DNA from 2 places in the Sporosarcina sp. USHLN248 genome. Region 2 is predicted to be linked to the other one. Evidence: riboswitches for the same ligand, from Rfam matches in the RefSeq annotation. Region 2 holds a riboswitch; the other holds the start of a gene.
What was found. Region 2 has a riboswitch for thiamine pyrophosphate ahead of WFH04_RS01355 (thiamine phosphate synthase). Riboswitches for the same ligand answer to the same signal wherever they lie in the genome.

Region 1 (9,512 bases), on a different contig from region 2:
CCAGAAACTATCAGGGGAAAGGGTATGCCAAAGAAATGATCTTGCTCGTGTTGCGATACTTTTTCATGGAACTACGATACCAAAAGGTAACACCTCATGTGTATGCTTTCAACGAACCATCGATTAAACTTCATGAACGAATGGGTTTTGTACGTGAGGGACAATTAAGAAATATGGTGTATACGAATGGACAATACTATGATGCGATTTTTTTTGGAATGACAAAGCAAGAATACGAAAGCTTATACGGGGATTATTTTGATTAAGGATAAAGCCCACGAATGGAACGAACATTAGTGATCGCTATCCTCTTGCGGATCTATTTCGACAGCGCGGACATTACCGCTGCCTTGTTCATGTAACTGATTTGCTGGCATAAAAAGAAGCACGCCCTCCCCATTCAGAGAGAACATGCTTCTTTTGTTGCTTTTTATCATTCGCTTAATTCTACATTTGCATCTTTTGTGTAGTTATACTGAGATGGATCGACAGGGGTGTATCCTTTTGGCGTATAAAACCTCAATAAGTCGCCATTTACGACTTTATCAGAAAGCCCCAATTTCTCATCCACTTCTTTTTTCATTTCTTCAGCGCGCTCCAAGTGTCGATCGTCGAGCGGCAAGCCTGTTTGACTATCATAGAACTTCTCGTTGATGGAATCAATTGTCGGACTGACGAAATCGCCGTTTCTGAATGGCACAATTTCATTATGCTCTTCCGAGAATAAATCGGAACCAAATTGAATAAAGTCTTTCGTATCAATTCCAAGCAAATGCAATAACGTCGGAAGAAGGTCTGTCTGGCCGCCATACGTATGGTTGATGCCGCCTTTCATTCCGGGGACATGTATGAATAATGGGACGCGTTGCAAGTTCGCACTTTCATAAGGTGTAATGTCTTTCCCTATGATTTTGCTCATTGCTTTTTTATGGTTGTCTGAAATACCATAATGGTCACCATACAGCACAATGACTGAGTTATCATATAAACCCATTTCTTTTAATCGAGTGAAGACTGTTTGAATCGTCTCGTCCGTATAACGCGCCGTTTGGAAATAATCATCCACACTAGCGTCTCCAGTCTCGGCTTTATCAATTGTCACTAGGTCTTGATTCATCGCATACGGATAGTGGTTTGCAACCGTAATGAATTTCGCATAGAAAGGCTGCGGCAATGAAGCTAACATGCTTTCAGATTGCTCATAGAACGGTTTGTCCAACAGTCCGTATTCGGCCATGTCGATCGGGTCACTCGTATCATAATAACTTGCATCGAAGAAATGATCGTACCCAAACGCTTTGTAGATCGTATTCCGATTCCAGAAGCTGCCGTTATTGCCGTGGAAGACAGCGGATGTATATCCGTGATCCTTTAAAATGCTTGGCGCAGCTTGGTACGTATTTTGCGCTTTCGTAATAAAAGCAGATCCTTGCGGCAGACCGAAAATGGAGTTCTCCAACATGAATTCCGCATCGGACGTTTTGCCTTGGCCTGTTTGGTGGAAGAAGTTATCGAAATACGCTGTATTCTCATCTTTTGTTAATGAATTTAAAAACGGTGTCACTTCTTCCCCGTTCAATTTGTAGTTGATGAGGAAGCTTTGGAATGATTCTAAATGCAAATAGATGACATTCATTCCTTTTGCGATCCCAAAATACTCTTTGTTCGGTTCGGCGTAAGTAGATTGTGTAGAGTTGATTACTTCTGTAATGTCACTACTATCTGCAAGCGCCCGCTGTGATGAGGCCGCTGCTGTTTCCACCGAGTCATAAATCGAGTAATTGTACATCCCTAAATATTTCACAATATAATTCCGATCAAAGCCGCGCGTCAATAGCTGCGGACGGCTCGATTCGGCAAGCCCTAAGTTGACCAACGAAAGGACTAAGGCCCCTACAAGTATCGGGGCTGCTTTTTTAAACCCAATTCGATTTGCCTCTTTTCGTACCTTGCGTGAAAATCGAAGGTACAACATGACGATTACGTCCACAAAGAACAAAATATCATAAGGCTCTAACAAGGAAAGGACACTGCCGCCTAAATCTCCGAAATTTTGCGTTTGGAAAAGGGTAGGCAATGTAATAAAATCACTAAAAAATCGATAATAGACGATATTCGCATATAAAAGAATCGACATGAGCGTGTAAATCATAACAAGGGCAGTATATTTTCTCGTACCTTTAAACAGAAAAGAAATTCCTAAAAACAGCAATGCTGAACCGAGTGGATTGATCAGTAATAGGAATTGTTGAAGTGGTCCTTCTACCCCTAAATCAAATTGTGTAGCCTGAGCAATATATGTTTTCACCCATATCATCAAGACAGCGACTGCATAGATTCCTAAAAAGTTGTGCAAAAGAAAATCTTTCACATTCCGTTGTTTTCTCATGTAATTCACCAACCTTTTACTTCTTAATTCTCTTTATATCTACGGAAAATGTTATTTTAAAATAACTTTAACTCTACGGCTAAAATATAATACTCCTCTTTATCCATTTCGTCAAGTTCGTAGGATTCAAGGTAAGGCAAATCAAGAGGTATTCATAGGCTTTTAGAACTATTTCGAATTTCTCTGTCTCCAGAGTATCCTTTTTGACCCCTCCCTTCTATATAGAGGGTAAAGGGGGAATGAGCATGACACATTATCTGAAAGAATACGCACGATTTCACACAATTGAGGAAATGGACGCTGCAGCTGAACAGCATGTGATGATGCACTATGATGAAATGACGAATTCAGATCGCCAAGTTTTAGACGTCATTCGCCGCTACTCCGTTAAATATGGGGCTGCTCATTTGAAACACGGAACGATCGAGGAAGCGATTGGAAAATCCAACGTAACAGTAAGACGGGCAATCCGCAAACTCGTCAACCTACGCATCATCGAGAAAATCCATTACATCCGACCGGTCATGAGCGGGCTTGGCGCCAACATTTACAGCATTTTGCCTTTCGATGACCAGGGGAAAATGAACGACCGTGACCATGACGACAAACCGCATGAGAACGAGGAAAAAGGGCAGCTTCCGGCAGACGAAGCTACTCTTTCTAAATCTTTATTAAAATCTAAAGATCTTAACTACACGTCTCCTACGGAATCGTCAAAGTACTCCACAAGTCTATTTAGTCGAATGAAAGACTTGCTTGCCGCAACGATCGGAGACACAAAAATGGCCCGTGAATTCTACGGAATTCATAGGGCCCTATCTGGAAGCATGTTGAAGTTTGATATTTACAAAGACGATCTCCACGTATTCGAAGACCTTGCGTATCGTGCTTTAATGATTACTGTGATGGCTACGAAGAAGAAAGCAATCCGTAATTTGACGGGGTATTACAAAGGCGTTTTGGACAAGTTAGTTGATGAAACGTATTTCAAAGATATGTTTATGCTATTTGATAAACCGATCGAAGGATTTTATTGTCCGTGAGTTTTTCGCGATGAAAAAACTGTACGCAATTCGATTCACTATCGTCCAGCTTTCTTATCCACTAAATGATTGATATATTTCGTAAAGGGATTGATCATATTAATAGCACAACGTTGCACGGTGCTGATTTTAAAGGTTAGCAGTATAGAATCACTTGCCAATTACTAATCTTTTACTAGGCTAGTCCCAAATGTTCACGCAACGTGTGGCCTTCATATTTGTTTTTGAAAAGACCTCTCTTTTGCAGCTCGGGTACTATAAATTCAACAAAGTCCTCTAAGCTACCGGGCAATGTGGGAGGCATAAGATTAAAACCATCTGCTACCCCTGCTTCAAACCAAAGCTCCATCTGATTGACAATCTCTTCAGGCGTGCCGATGAGTGTGAAATGTCCTCCTCCAGCATTTAGATACCCCAATAGCTCCCTTACTGTTGGGTTTGTATCCTGAAGTATTTCTAATATCGTCTCATATCGGCCGACCGGTCCAGTAAATTCCTCCACAGGCGGCAATGGTGGAACCTTTTCATCAAGTGCCCAATTGGAGCAGTCTTGTCGAACAAAAATGCTCAGCTGTCTTAAAGCCGTTTCAATAGGTAATTGTTCGTCTAATGCCGCTTTCTTAGCGAAAGCCTCTTCACGACTCTTACCGACATAAGTTACTAAGCCTGGGAACACTTTAATATGTTTGTCGCTATTCTCGCTTTGTTTCACTTGCTCATTGATTTTTTCTCGAAATCTTTTTGCTTGCTTGAAGTTCCACGACACTGAGTAAACAGCATCGGCATGCTTTGCGGCTAATGCAATACCTTGTTTGGACGCCCCTGCCTGCATTGCGACCGGTTTACCTTGTGGACTTTTCGGCGTAGTGGACGGTCCACGCACCTTAAAATAGGTACCTTCATGATGAAATGGCGATATATTTGAAGGATCGATCAACTTTTTCTCTTCACGTTGATGCAGAAACGCTTTACTGTCCCAGGAAAGAAACAACTGATTCATTAACGTTGCAAATTCATCTGCTTTTTCATAGCGATCATCATGAGATGGTAGCTTATCCATACTATGATTCTGCGCTTCAACATCAGTCATTGAAGTAACAAGATTCCAACCAACACGACCTTTTGTTATATGGTCTAAACTCAAAAGCTGCCGTGAAGCCGTAAATGGATTGGAAAAAGTACTTGAGATCGTTGGAACTAACCCTACATGCTCTGTCACTTGGGATATGGCTGTTAAATTGATCAGTGGATCAAACCAAAACGCCGGCATATCACTGGTTTCTTTGCCTACAAATGATTGATTATCTGCAAAGAATACGACGTCAAGCAAGCCCCTTTCCGCCAACTTAGCCAAGTTCTGATAATAGGTAATATCACCAATCCGTTCAACACTTGAATCAGGCATTAGCCAAGCAGCTTGGTGGTGTCCGCAGCCATACAGCAAAACACCTAAGTTTAAATGTTTTCCTTTCATTTCAGCCATTTTTCACACCCCCATTTGTCAGTTCATTGTTAAACCGCCATCGACGGTAAAATTCTGACCTGTAATGCCGCTTGCATGTTCTGAAGCCAAATAAGCGACCATATTCGCAACGTCTTGAGGTGTGGTGACTTTCTTCAACGGCGTTGAGTTGGCAATTAAATCGAATACTTCCGGCGTTGTAACAGCACTGGCGTTAGTTGTTTTCAATAAGCCCCCTGAAACGACATTCGCCTTTATGCCATACGCCCCTAATTCGGCAGCTATATTACGTGTAAAACCGATTAAACCTGCTTTCGCTGTCGTATATTCATGATAAGGTACGACAGGATTTTGAAATAAATTCGTCCCTATACTAATAATACTTCCATTTTGTCGTTCCATAAATTGAGGGACGACACTTTGAATTACGTTAAATGCTGCTTTTAACGTACCATCCAACTGTCTTTGATAATCTTCCCAAGATAGTTCTGCGAAAGGTTTCTGCTTGATTGGATCAAATTTAAAATCGATCAATGCATTATTCACCACAACATCAATTTGCCCAAAATAGTCAGTTGCCTCTTCTACCATACGATCCACTTCTGTACGATTGGTGACATCCGCTTGAATGGCAATCGCATGCTCCTTTCCAATCTCGGAAACAATTTTGTCGGCTGCCTCTTTGCTCTTATTGTAATTGACGACTACCCGAAATCCTTGGTTTGCCAATGTCCTTACGATCGTTGCCCCTAACCCTTGACTACTTCCTGTTACCAATACGACTTTACTCATCCCAACCACTCCTGTACGTATATTATTTGAAACGGTAAATGGCAGCTAAAAATTAAAAAACGCAACCTTCCAAAAGGAAAGTTGCGTAACACTATGATGACATACCAAAAAGAAGACAGAGTCATCCCTCTTCGTATATCCAAGAGTTTACACTTTCCTACGCTAGTTTCAGCTAGATCAGGTTCAAAGGGTTTGAGTCACTACTCATCTCAGTTAAATAACACCCCTAGTGCATACTATTTAGTTTTTAAGAGTTTTTAGATCATGCGGCCATTTATAATATTTCTATTAGTCTGTACTTTAAACCATAGCATATTGAATGATCTATTACAACTTGGCCATTTATTTCCTTGGGTCCATAGTCAAAAAATATAAGATCAGCTTTGATTGCTTTTTTCAATAAACATGTGAAAGAACAGATTTGCAACTACAAGAATGATATTCAATCCACAAAGAACTGGACATTCACGGAAAGACGATCTATTCATCTACCCGTTTGGGCATTGGCCCACAATCTTCTAAAAGTGGCTGGCATCCACGAGCTACTTTCAGGATTTTAAATGAGAATAATACAAGAACAGGTGAGGAAAAACGAATCGTTTTCCTCACCTGTTCTATTTCAGGAACATATTGGACAGCCCCTATTATAATTATTGACTATATCCTTCAAATTAATTATTTATCCAGAAACTTATAGATAAGGATAGACTTACTCTATTACTTGTTCCGGCCAACCGATTTTTTGCTGATAAATCAAAACATCCCGTTAGTATTCCTCAATCTTTATTTTTATTTTCGTTTTTATTTCTTCTTCACTATCTGTTGCTGTTTCTGTTTCAGAAACATTCTTAATAGACTCTTCAACTATTTGCTGAATCAATGTATTATCAATTTTGGCATCCTTTGGAAAACCTACTGAAACTGTTAATTCGTTAATACTCCCACCAACCATTATTGCTAGTGAATCACTTTCAAGTTCCGTCTCCTTTGTAATAGATTCATTTGTTTCATTTTGTAATTCAGATAAGAAATTTGATATTCCATCATCTCCACCGTTTTCTTGGGAAATTACTACTTCTTGCTCGCTTTCTAATACCTCGGTTGTATTACACGCGACTAACAAAATTAAACTAAATAAAATCCCTGCAATGATAGCTTTTTTCCTCACTTCTCAATTCTCCTCTCAAAAACAAAGTGCAAATTTCACAACAATTCTCCATGCATAAGTTTAACGATATCTATTGGAAATAGTTTCAATTTAAACATATTTTTGTTCAGCTAACTGGGCCGTTTGCAGAACGGACGCAAATTGCTTAACCGCAACGGCTTCCCAATATGATTACTGAAATAAACCAATCACCCAAACTGTCAAGTACATAGGAACTGCAACAATTATCGCCCCTGCAACTAAGTAGCTAATTGCCCATATAAAAAACTTTAAAATATCATATATAGCACCTGCTAAGTCATCAACAAATCCCAACTTTAGCCCCCCTCTACCCACAACATATTTGATAATCCCTCTTTAACAGTATTTCCCTTTAGAAAATAATGCATAGCCCATTCAGCGATGTTCCACTTTAGCTATCTGGCCGTTTGTTGAATATCATTATATATCTTAGCACAATGAGATCTGATCCAGCGGAAATATTCAGTATTTTTTTAAATATATACATCGGAATTTGTCAGGGAGGCAGTAATCTCGGAAGGTTTATCTCGAAGAATTTTTACTCCTCAGAGCTGATTGATCTAATAGTTGTCTTTTCTGTTAATTTATAAAAAAAAAACGATAAGATGTCTTAGCGTTTTATGTGTGTGTCCTACTTATGCGCAGTTCATTCGAAAAAGTCCTGAAACTAGAGGAATGGCAATAGCAAGGGTATGAGACAATTCTCGTTTAATCAAACAATACACTAAGAACTGGTAAAAAAACAAAATTTTTCTCTTTGGGCTCATGAGGAGTTGAAACATGAATCAAGTTCCACTTTACATTATTAAGGGTAAAGTTTTACAACTAATTAATGTCAATTAAGTTTATACTTTGATGAATCGAATACTAAATCTATCAAGCTATCAAAAAGCTTTAGTTGTGAAGGATTATCCCAATCTTCCTCAAACTCAGCCATTAGCCACATTACTTCATCTAAAAATACGTGTTCTATGGATTTTTGCCAATAACTCTTTTCTAAATCAGTTAAACTGACCGATTCTTTATACCCAGACAGGAAAAGTTCCCATTGATTCGGTGTAAATATCTCATCTGGTGCAGTTGATAATTCATTATGAAACAAAAGTAAAACTAACGCTAAATCAAATATTCGAGGAATCCATTTAGCATTATCTGGGTCAATTAAATAAGGTTTCGGAGAATAAATTAAATTATTCGCTTTATAATCGTGTGGTGTTGCGACATTTGGCAACCCAACAATTTTTAGCTCTTCTTGTTGGGTAACGATTTGTAACAGTTTTTCTTTTAATAGAATGCCATCAATTCTATGATTAACTTTTTTTGCAAACTCTTCGATTGCTTGAACACTTTCTTCAATTTCTTCATTGTTAAAATCATAAACATCATATTCTTCCAACTCATATTTATTATCCTCAAGAGATAGTTGATGTATTTGTCCCAGCAGTTTACCTGCATCAAATATTTGATTATCAGTTCCTCTATAAGTTGTTCCTTCAATAAAAGGATAGACAACATATGTTTCCTCTCCAATATCTTGTGGATTGTCCATTTGAATATCCACAGGGATGACTACTTTAATACCATTATTCTTTAGATATGTAGTATAATTTACTAATTTTCTTGCTTCCTCTATCGGATTTTGTGTCCTTTTAACAATTAACTCTTTCCCTTTATCAGTTATTCGATATACAGGTGAAAAAGGATAAATACTTTTAGGCTCTTTGTCTATTTGAAAGCCAAACCTTTTTAACACATCAATTCCATTCATATTTATACCTCCAAGAGATAATTCGTTTACAATTATAAAGTTACAGATGTTTACAAAAGATATTGATTATATTCCTTACTAATTCCCTCGTTTTTTCACAAACCTGCTCCGTTTAAGTACACTTCTTCACAAACCCCTTATTCCCCTTCATTAATAGATCAATGGTAGGATAATTTTAAAATCCTTTCTCTCAAATGTTACTATTATTTGTATGGTATAGGCTACCAACAATTATAGATATCATCAGGAGACAAAAATGGAAAAATCGTATAAATTAACCGGGGGAATAAAGCAGAAGAACATCTTTTTCTGATATGTTTATAGCCGATTTCTGGAGGACAGCGAGTACGCAAATGAATCGAATCAATCCGAACAACCTACGGATGAACTGATTGATTCGATCGAGAAAGAACTATGTTACAAGCTTCCTCTGAGCCTGAAGTGATTCATGTCGATCAAGAAGGTGATTATGAGATTACATTCCTCGCCGATAATTTTGAGGTGTTTATTAAAGGCATAGTGAACGATGAACATTATGATACTTCTGAAGAGGACAAAGAAGTAGCTTTGGATAAAGTAGCGCACGGCAAATTTTCTCCCCTGCTTGCGGAGCTCTGCTCAGGGGTAACCGAATTGGAACAGGTAGAACAGAAAATCCGCAGCATCTGCACACGGATTGTTGAAGAAAAAGGCCATTTTTCTTTCCACGCAGATGAATTATCATATGTCATGTACGATGTGCAGTTTTGGTTATATACGAAGTCGTATCCAGACACCAGTCGCGACCAATATGAAGCTGTTTATGAAAACATCATCGCATTTGGCGGGGAATTCGGCCAAGGTGGATATGCGCCTTCCTTTATAACCGA
Region 2 (9,512 bases):
TTTGTATCATCGAAATCTTGGTTATACAAAGGCAAATTTCCGATTTGGACAAATTCTGTTTCAAACCCATTAGGAAATAAGGTAGCGACATTTTTAGCAATTTTTTTGGAAAAGGAATCCTTTCTTAAAGATCCTACGATTATACCGACTTTAACCATCTACCATCACCTGTCCTTTTTAAAATGAATTTTAAATAGTATTTTAAATGAAAAAAATACCGTTTACAAACAAAACATCTTGAATTGAAGATACTTAATGAGCTTCTTGAATTGTATTATGCTAAAATTGGTAGGAATTATACTACGTAGATGTCCTATAAACAGGAGGAGTTATTCGTGGAGATTGGAATTACAACATTCGTTGAGACAACACCTGACGTGGAAACGGGAAAAGTAGTAAGCCATGCTGAACGAATTCGAGAAGTTGTTGAAGAGATCGTTTTAGCAGATCAAATCGGTTTAGATGTATTCGGAGTTGGCGAACATCACCGTGCAGATTACGCCTGTTCATCGCCGGCGGTTTTGCTTGCCGCTGCAGCAGCACGGACAAAACAAATTAAATTGACTAGTGCTGTATCTGTGTTGTCTTCAGATGATCCCGTACGGTTATATGAACAATTTTCAACAGTTGACGCCATATCAAACGGACGGGCAGAAATTATGGCGGGCAGAGGATCATTCATCGAATCATTTCCTTTATTCGGTTATGACTTACAAGATTATGATGAATTATTTGATGAGAAGCTGCAGTTATTGCTTGAAATAAATGTATCTGAAAAAGTGACGTGGAATGGGAAGCACCGGCCGTCCATTCCGAATTTAGGCGTCTATCCTCGGGCCGAACACGGCAAATTGCCAATTTGGATTGCGAGCGGCGGTACACCTCAATCAGCTGTACGCGCAGGAGTTTTAGGCTTGCCGCTTGTGTTAGCGATCATTGGCGGAAGCCCATTACAATTTGCTCCTATTGTTGATTTATATAAGAGGGCAGCAGAGCAAGCGGGCCATGATGTTTCTAAACTGAAAGTCGCTTCTCATTCCCATGGATTTGTTGGTGAAACGACTGCCGAAGCGAAAGATAAATTTTATCCATCGACTGCACAAGCAATGAATGTGTTAGGAAGAGAGCGCGGCTGGGGCCCGTATACACGTGGAACATTTGACGCTGCGAGCAGTTTGGAAGGTGCTCTGTATGTAGGAGATGCAGAAACGGTTGCGGAAAAAATACTATTCCTTCGCAAAAACGTTGGAGTAGAACGCTTCATGCTCCACGTACCAGTCGGTTCGATGCCTCATGATGATGTGATGCGGGCGATTGAACTTTTAGGAACAAAAGTGGCACCGATTGTTCGAAGGGAAGTAGAGCGTTGGGAGCGAGAGAACAAAGAGTAAGTTGTTGCAGGAAAGCTGCGGAAATTAATTAAAATATTTGGGCGGATTTATCCCCCATACGAAAAATGGGTCGCCCGGTACTGTAAATTGACTTGAAATATTGGGTTTGTATAATGAGCTTCACTTTGAAGGAGAGGAGGATTGAAAATGCATTCCTTCAGAATCCGTTGCATAGCTTTGAACAAGTAATTGAATACGTTCAAAGGCTCTGTACTGCAGAAACGGGATAGGTCTGTCTTTTTCAATAGTTTTCTCGACGATTCTTCATGCTGCATGGGAAAAGCGGAACTTCTGCTTTTCTTTTTTTATGCTCATATGGGAAAAAACGATCAATAGCTGCCTCCCTTTATTCGCGATAACAGTTCTGTCGGAAGATGAGGGCTTTTTTAATAAAAGATGCTGTGACTGTATTTGAATGTCCATTCAAAGAGTCGCCTTAATTAATTTTGATAACTTCGGAATTGGGGTAACCCTTTTCCGCCATAATGGAGTTGATTTTTTCTTCTAATGTTTCAGAGTTAATAGCGGATTCATCAATTGTTTGACTTGCTTTTTCAAGGTTAACTTGCGCGGAGCTTTCCGTGTCTTTATCATGATTAGAACAACCAAAAAGAAGTATAGGTTAAAAGCAATCTCCTCATTTTATTGATTCCTCCTTCTAATTCCTTTCATAATTATACGAGTTCAGTTATTGGGGAGACTCACTATTTTGTGTTTTTGATGGGCGTAAGTGTCGAATTAATAGGTTTAGCGTTGTTGTATCATTTTATGCGTGTTTTCGACGTAAGTAGGAATGTTTTAGTAGACAAGACTTATTTTCTTTTTCAAATCCTTCATTCCTCTAAATGAAACTTCACAGACAGCGCCATTTGTCATTTGCACGAATCGCTCTTTTTTATCGAACTCTATGACATGTTGGAGATTGATAAGATAGCTTTTATGGCAACGATAAAAGGAAGCATCCAATTGTTCATATTCTGAAAGTTTTCCATAAAATTCATAAATGCCGTTCTTCTCATACAGAGTAAGTTTATGAGGTGTTGAAGATGTTTCAATATAAAAAACATCATCAATTGCAATGTTTTTAATGCGTTCACCAATTTGGATTTGAATCATAGCTGCTTGTTCTGATTGACCGATCTGTTTGTATTTCGAAAAGGCGGCTTGCAGAGCGTCCCTCAATTGTGAGGAAATTTGCTCTCGTGTATCTTTTACAATGAAATCGAGCGCAGCTAATTTATAGGTGAAGGTCAACTTGAGTCGGTCCGCGTGTGTCGTTATAAAAATGATCGTAGATAGCGGATCGTTTTTACGGATTTCCATCGCCAATTCCATACCGTCCATATCATCATTCAATTCAATATCCAATATATAGCAATCTGCCTTATGTTGTTTCAAATACTTCAACACTTCGTCAGGTTTTTTTGCGCATAGGACAACTTCGATACTCGGTTCATGAAACATGGCGTAGTTATTGATCTCTGTAAACAATGCTTGATTTTGAAGAGAATCGTCTTCACAAATGACAACTTTCATTTTAACGCACCTCCTCAATGATCACTTCATGAACAAACCAATGATTTTCAATGTATGTATTAAGTGAGACGTTTGGATAGTTAGATAAAATAGCTTTTACATTGGATAACCCCAATCCTCGTTCGTTTCCTTTCGTTGAATAATGTTCCTGAAATAAACGACTGATCACTAAGTTATCTTCCATGATGCGATTTTCAAAGACGATAATGATTTCAGTATTCCTTGAAATGAATGCGATATTGATTTGTGGATCATTCATCATGGCACTAACTTCTATGGCATTATCTAAGAATATCCCTATAACTCGTGTCAAATCGATTATATCAATTGCTATCGTATCGATTGTATCAGGAATTTCTATATTTACGGGCACTGAAGCTTCATCCGCCGAAAGCAATTTTGTAGCGAGCAGTCCTTTTAGTTCAATTAGCTTTAGCCGGTCAAGTTGGTTGAACATCTGGTTTTTGTGAAGCGTGCGTTCTTCCACCTTTACAATATGTTCATTGAAATACGTTTGCAATCCTTTCAAATCCTCATTTTCAATGTAGCCGCGCAAAGAAATAAGGATATTGGCATAATCATGCCGGAAAGACTGCATATCACGGTTCACTTGCTCCAACGCATGCATATAGTGTGTGAATTGCTGATGCTCCATCATTTTTCTATGGATTTGATTTTCCTTCAGTATCGTACGCAAAACAATTCCGGTAAGTCCTACCATTACTAAAAAATAAAACAGTAGCAACAGTAAATTGAGTCCGGATAGGTCAACGTCACCTATTTCGGAAGGGATGAAAACAAGTGCATAAAAAACGAAAAAGGTAATACCTACAATGAATAACAATACGATTTTTGATACAGAGGAAAGCTGCACATCCTTTTGATAGCGGGTAATGATTCTTTTATAGATGACGATAAACAAAGTAAACTGAATAAAAATTATTAAAATATATTGGACTACAAGCAAAAGAGTAGCTCTATAAAGGGATGAATGGAAAAAATCAAGGACTAATAATGCTGTGTACTCGGTTAAAATACTCCCGATATGAATGACAAAGAGATGGTGAAAAACAAGATAATCCTTGGAAAATAAATAGAAAAGAACGCCGGCCAATAAAATACTTAAACTCATGGAAATCCAAATGGAATCTTGATAATAGATAGCGAAAAAAGAAATGATTGTGTTGGATATCAAGCTGAGTAAAAAGCGCTTTACTGTTATTTTTAACGATAAAATATAAAATAATGACCCGTAAACAATTATGAAATTAAATAAACTAAAGACTATAAACGTCATCATAGATACTTCCTTTTTCCAATGTCATTGCATTCCAATTAGACGGTTAGGATTGTTTTTTAGACGTTGAAGAGAAACAAAGCTTACATCACCTCAACTCTATGTATAATGGGCTATTGATGTAAACAACTACCTTAGAGACTTATGGAAACTGGAGGTTTATTGAATGAATTCTGAAAGTATGATTGAACTGAGCAGCCAATCATTATTCGTCTCGTTTATCGTATTGCTGCTTGCAATATTGCCGATCGGTATGGCGGTAAAGTCGAAGAGGGTTTGGACAAGCCGAATCGGGATCGGTGTAACCCATTTGGCATTTCTCATGCAGCTTCTTTATTTTTTCGTAAGATGGGCAGCGATCGGGCATGCCCCTGTTAGCAATATGTACGAGTTCATGACCTTTTTTGGCATTATGCTTATTGGAAGCACATTGCTCATCTTTCATCTCTATAAACAAATTGTAGTACTGTTATTTTCTATTCCAATTTCTCTCATCATTATAGGGTATGGGTCAGTTTTTACAAGTGAAGCTTCACCGCTTATTCCAGCGCTGCAAAGCAATTGGCTTTCCGTACATGTAATTACTGTTGCAATCTCAAGCGCGATTCTTTCAATTGCGTTTGTGACAAGTATTATTTATTTAGTAAGTGCGACGGATGTGGATAAAAAGGCGGGCGGTGTACGTGGATTGGAATTCGTCATGTATTGCCTCGTAATCGTCGTTGGTTTTATTATAAGCTCCATCACTTTTTCATTTACATACGATGAACAGATGATTGAATTCGAAAATAAAACTGGTACAGCCGAGAGAGTGATTTATAAAATGCCTGCTCTTTTCGTAAATGACGGAGCAAAGTTGGCTCATGAGCAAACAAGCTTTGGATGGATCGAGCTGACGAATTCGATCGATGCACAGAAGCTAAACACGATCGTCTGGGCATTTCTATACGGGACGGTCATTTATTTGATAGTACGAATCACAGCACGTAAAAACATTAGCCAGCTAATTAAGCCGCTCACACAAAAAGTAAATCCTTTAGTAATGGATGAAATAACGTACCGTGCCGTTGTAATCGGCTTTCCGCTATTTTCATTGGGCGGATTATTGTTTGCAATGATTTGGGCGCATCTCGCATGGGGGAGGTTTTGGGGATGGGACCCGAAAGAAGTATGGGCTTTAATTACATGGCTATTTTACGCGGGTCTTTTGCATTTGCGAACGACAAAGGGCTGGGAAGGCAACCGGACAGCATGGATGGCGATTATCGGGTTTGGCCTGATCGTCTTTAACCAAGTATTCGTCAATTTAGTTATCGCAGGATTGCATTCCTATGCGTAAATAAAAAAAGTCCCCATTCGGGAACTAAATAACTGCGATCTATGCTCTTACTAATTGTTCAATGTATTCGTATAGTCAATTGCATTTCTTGCATGTCTTGCATTCAGTTTTGTTAGCACCACATTTTTTGCATTTTGCCACCCGATCACTCCTTTGCATGGATATATTCAACTTTATTCAGCAGACGTTTGAGATATGCACAATGAAGCTTGGTTAATTGATCATCCTATTCAATGACAATAAAACGTTTGCTATGTGGCTAATTAAGGGAATGAAGCATAGCCTAAAATATGTTAAACTTATAAAGCCGTCCATTTTGAAAATGACTGGATAAATGTGATTTGGCGTAATCGGCAAGTGTTTTGGCTCCAAAGCATGCCGAGGAGTGATTGATAAAAGGAAGTGTTTTTGTTGGTTGGACGTAATGATCCCTGCCCATGCGGCAGTGGTAAAAAGTATAAAAAGTGCTGCGCTAGTAAACAGGCAGTAACAGTTGAGACGGTGCAAATGGAAGAATTGGAACGGGTTTTACAAAATTTTTATGATGAATATCCTACGCGAAAAGACATTTATGAATACATAGAGGCTGCAAACGAATGGAAACAAGAGTTGGGCCAAGCTCTTATGGAAGAAATGATCGAAGCGATCGCCTTGGATGAATTCTTTTTCCATAAACGACCCGATATTTGGGAAGACTATTTGAAGAAGCAGAAGAAAAAGATTGTACGGCCTTCTGTATTGCAAGTATTGGACCGTTGGCAAAGTCCTCGTATGTTCATTGGACAAGTAGAAGCGGTAGAAGATGAGTATATGACGGTGAGCAATATTTTTGAGAACGAATCCATTAAGCTTCGCAGAGAGAGCGACAAGCCGATTCCTGACGGCATACACCTTTTCAGCTTCATTTTGCCTGACAATCGTTTAAAAGAAGATCATTATTTAGCAGTATCGACACTCATTTTCTTCCCCGTTGACCATTCAGCGCAAATTAACGCATTTGCTAATAAGTTTTCAGCACAAAACGATAAGACGGCTGCCGATTTCTTGAAAGAGAATACGTTGGAGTTTTGGCGCATGTTAGTGGCGGATGGCTACGCAGGAGAAGAGTTTAGTAACTTTGAAGCAGGCGTATTACAGCATGTCGTGAAGTTTTTGGAACAACATGATCGCGAATCTGAGAAATTCATTGAAATGCTTGAAGATTATTTAGTTGAACAGCAGCCCAATGCTAGAAAAGAAGTTGCCATAGCTGCTGGCGCAATCCGTTTTGGACAGGAGCAAACTTTCTTCGAGCCACTCTCCATGACACTAAAGGAGATTGCCGAATGGTTTGGCGTGTCCCCTTCTTCCATGAACAAATATTATAAAGAGCTTTCTGAGTATCAAATGGAGAAAATTATATAAAATGATGACAAGCCGGAAACGAGTGGAAAACATAGTTTCCGGCTTTTTTAGGTGAATAAAAGGTCAATTCTTTCACGATCATAATCTAATATCCAATCATTGTATTTTTCATAGAGCTCTCGCAAATCTTCGATATTTACAGCAATAATGTCACAACCTCGATCATCGTATAAATGGTAGATCATTTTTTTCGGTACATTGACGAAGAAAATATCACAGCCATCCTTGATATTGTTTTTTAAGATTCGTATAGGGTGCGCAAAATCATTATGGCTAATCGCCAATAAAAGATCAGCATAAGCGATCCCCTGTTTCGAGCATGCCAATACAAATTGATGGGTCACCATTGTGTCATAATCATCCTCATCGGCATCCCATATGAGGCTTGGCAAAACGCTATGCGTTAATTGCATCCGTCTGTTTTTGTCTTTCACATATTTGCGATAAATATTGGCTGGCCGTTTTTGTAAAAAATGATTCGCTTTTTCACAGTGGATATTGCTGACGAATAATAGTTCATCCTCATCCTCAAAAACAGTATCAAATAACGTCCTGCTTCTCTCTTGAATTTGCTTCATATTTTGTTTGTCTTCATGTTCGGAGCCGGGCTTTGCGATCTCAAATCGAATGCTATAATGCCATGAATAGAAGAGTGGGGGCTTTAAGAGAAGGTTGTCGAAATATTTATACAAGAAATCGTTTAATGTTTCATTCAATAGACACGCCTGCCTTTCATAACTATTTTGCATGTCATTCGTTCGAAAGGCAAATGGGTAATAAAAGTTATTAAAAGAATAGTGGATATACGTTTTATAGTTTCAATCATTCAGATAAAGTGGTAAGCTTTTATTGGATACTAATTTCATAACTTTTTGACCATTAGGGGAATCCTTTTAAAGGACTGAGAGAAGAGTTGAACTCTGATACCCTTATTACCTGAACAGGTTCGAACCTGCGTAGGGAAGTGGTGTCTTTTTTGCTATGCATTTTCATGCTAATTATAAGGCCGCTTCCTTACATAGGGAGTGGTCTTTTTAGTTAATTGGGGGGATGGTAATGGATTTAATTGCTGTGACGAACAGCCGAATGGACAATTCGGAGCTTCTGGACATTCTGCTTCGAATAGAGGCGTCTATTGACGCGGTAATTTTGAGGGAAACGTTAAAGACGGATGCAGAGGTTCTTAGTCTAATAAGGCTTTTGCAAACAGCTAATTTTGATGAAGAAAAAATAATCGTTCATGGTCGCGCTGATATTGCGCTGCTTACAGGAATACGGCGTGTACAACTTCCGGGACATGCGCTGCCTGTTGACAAGCTGCGACAGCATTTTCCTATGTTATCGTTTGGGCGATCCGTCCATTCCATTGCAGAAGCCCAAATGGCATATAAAGCAGGAGCTGATTGGCTACTATATGGGCATGTGTTCGAAACTGCATCTAAAAATGGCCTGCCCCCTCGAGGAAGTGAGGAGCTTTTCAAGCTTTGCCAATCAATCCCTTTGCCAATCTATGCAATCGGTGGCATCCTTCCTGAGCATGTGAACTTACTCCAAAGTGGTGGTGTTTCGGGCGTCGCACTTATGTCTGCTATTTTCACAAGCAGTTCTCCAGAACTAGCTCTATCCAATTACAAGGTTGAAATGAAATTAGATTGAATCATTCTATACAAAGAGGAGGAGTGCAAATGCGAAAAATCATCGAATTGAATGGCAAAAGATATGAAGTGCCACTAAAAATTGAGACGATGCAACAATTGCTCGAACATTTGAAGGTGTCCGAACGTATTGCTGTCGTCGAGGTAAACAATAGCATTTTGTCAAAGAAAGAATACTGCAAACCTATTAATGACCGAGACAAGATTGAAATTGTTCATTTTGTAGGAGGAGGCTAAAAATGTTAACGATCGGAAATAAGACATTTCAATCCAGATTATTGTTAGGGACAGGAAAGTATCCTTCCTATGAAACACAAAAGGAAGCTGTTCGTGTGTCCGAAACAGAAATTCTGACATTTGCAGTAAGACGTATGAATATTTTTGAGAATTCACAACCAAATTTATTGGAACAGCTTGACCTGACGAAATACACATTGCTGCCGAACACTGCAGGGGCTAAAACTGCCGAGGAAGCTCTTCGGATTGCCAAATTAGCAAAGGCATCCGGGCTCTGCGATATGGTGAAAGTAGAAATCATCGGCTGCGACCGATCGTTGCTGCCGGATCCTATTGAAACGCTGCGCGCCTCAGAAATGCTGATGGCTGAAGGTTTTATTGTCTTGCCATATACATCGGATGACGTTGTACTTGCCCGGAAATTATGCGAGTTAGGTGTTCATGCAATCATGCCGGGCGCATCTCCAATCGGTTCGGGACGCGGCATTTTAAATCCGATGAATTTGTCTTTCATTATCGAGCAATCAGATGTGCCGGTAATTATAGACGCTGGTATCGGTTCGCCAAAGGACGCGGCGTATGCAATGGAATTAGGTGCTGACGGGGTACTGCTCAACACCGCAGTATCTGAAGCGAAGGATCCGGTTAAGATG

Region 1: it holds a riboswitch for thiamine pyrophosphate, as region 2 does, so the genes downstream of both, WFH04_RS08640 (3-oxoacyl-ACP reductase) here and WFH04_RS01355 (thiamine phosphate synthase) in region 2, are expected to answer to the same signal.

What each region holds. Positions count from the first base shown of each region.
Region 1 is NZ_JBBCZC010000017.1:5,099-14,610, reverse strand. It holds gene WFH04_RS08660 (GNAT family N-acetyltransferase) at 1-266, shown strand, start outside; gene ltaS (lipoteichoic acid synthase) at 434-2,389, opposite strand; gene WFH04_RS08650 (hypothetical protein) at 2,635-3,432, shown strand; gene WFH04_RS08645 (LLM class flavin-dependent oxidoreductase) at 3,608-4,915, opposite strand; gene WFH04_RS08640 (3-oxoacyl-ACP reductase) at 4,934-5,686, opposite strand; TPP riboswitch at 5,824-5,924, opposite strand; gene WFH04_RS08635 (topoisomerase) at 6,453-6,854, opposite strand; gene WFH04_RS08630 (hypothetical protein) at 7,026-7,169, opposite strand; gene WFH04_RS08625 (aminoglycoside phosphotransferase family protein) at 7,711-8,643, opposite strand; gene WFH04_RS08620 (hypothetical protein) at 9,058-9,512, shown strand, end outside.
Region 2 is NZ_JBBCZC010000002.1:70,644-80,155, forward strand. It holds gene WFH04_RS01320 (NADPH-dependent FMN reductase) at 1-158, opposite strand, end outside; gene WFH04_RS01325 (LLM class flavin-dependent oxidoreductase) at 336-1,391, shown strand; gene WFH04_RS01330 (LytR/AlgR family response regulator transcription factor) at 2,190-2,927, opposite strand; gene WFH04_RS01335 (GHKL domain-containing protein) at 2,929-4,224, opposite strand; gene ccsB (c-type cytochrome biogenesis protein CcsB) at 4,391-5,563, shown strand; gene WFH04_RS01345 (YecA family protein) at 5,975-6,967, shown strand; gene WFH04_RS01350 (DUF3885 domain-containing protein) at 7,015-7,683, opposite strand; TPP riboswitch at 7,839-7,947, shown strand; gene WFH04_RS01355 (thiamine phosphate synthase) at 8,024-8,623, shown strand; gene thiS (sulfur carrier protein ThiS) at 8,653-8,859, shown strand; gene WFH04_RS01365 (thiazole synthase) at 8,862-9,512, shown strand, end outside.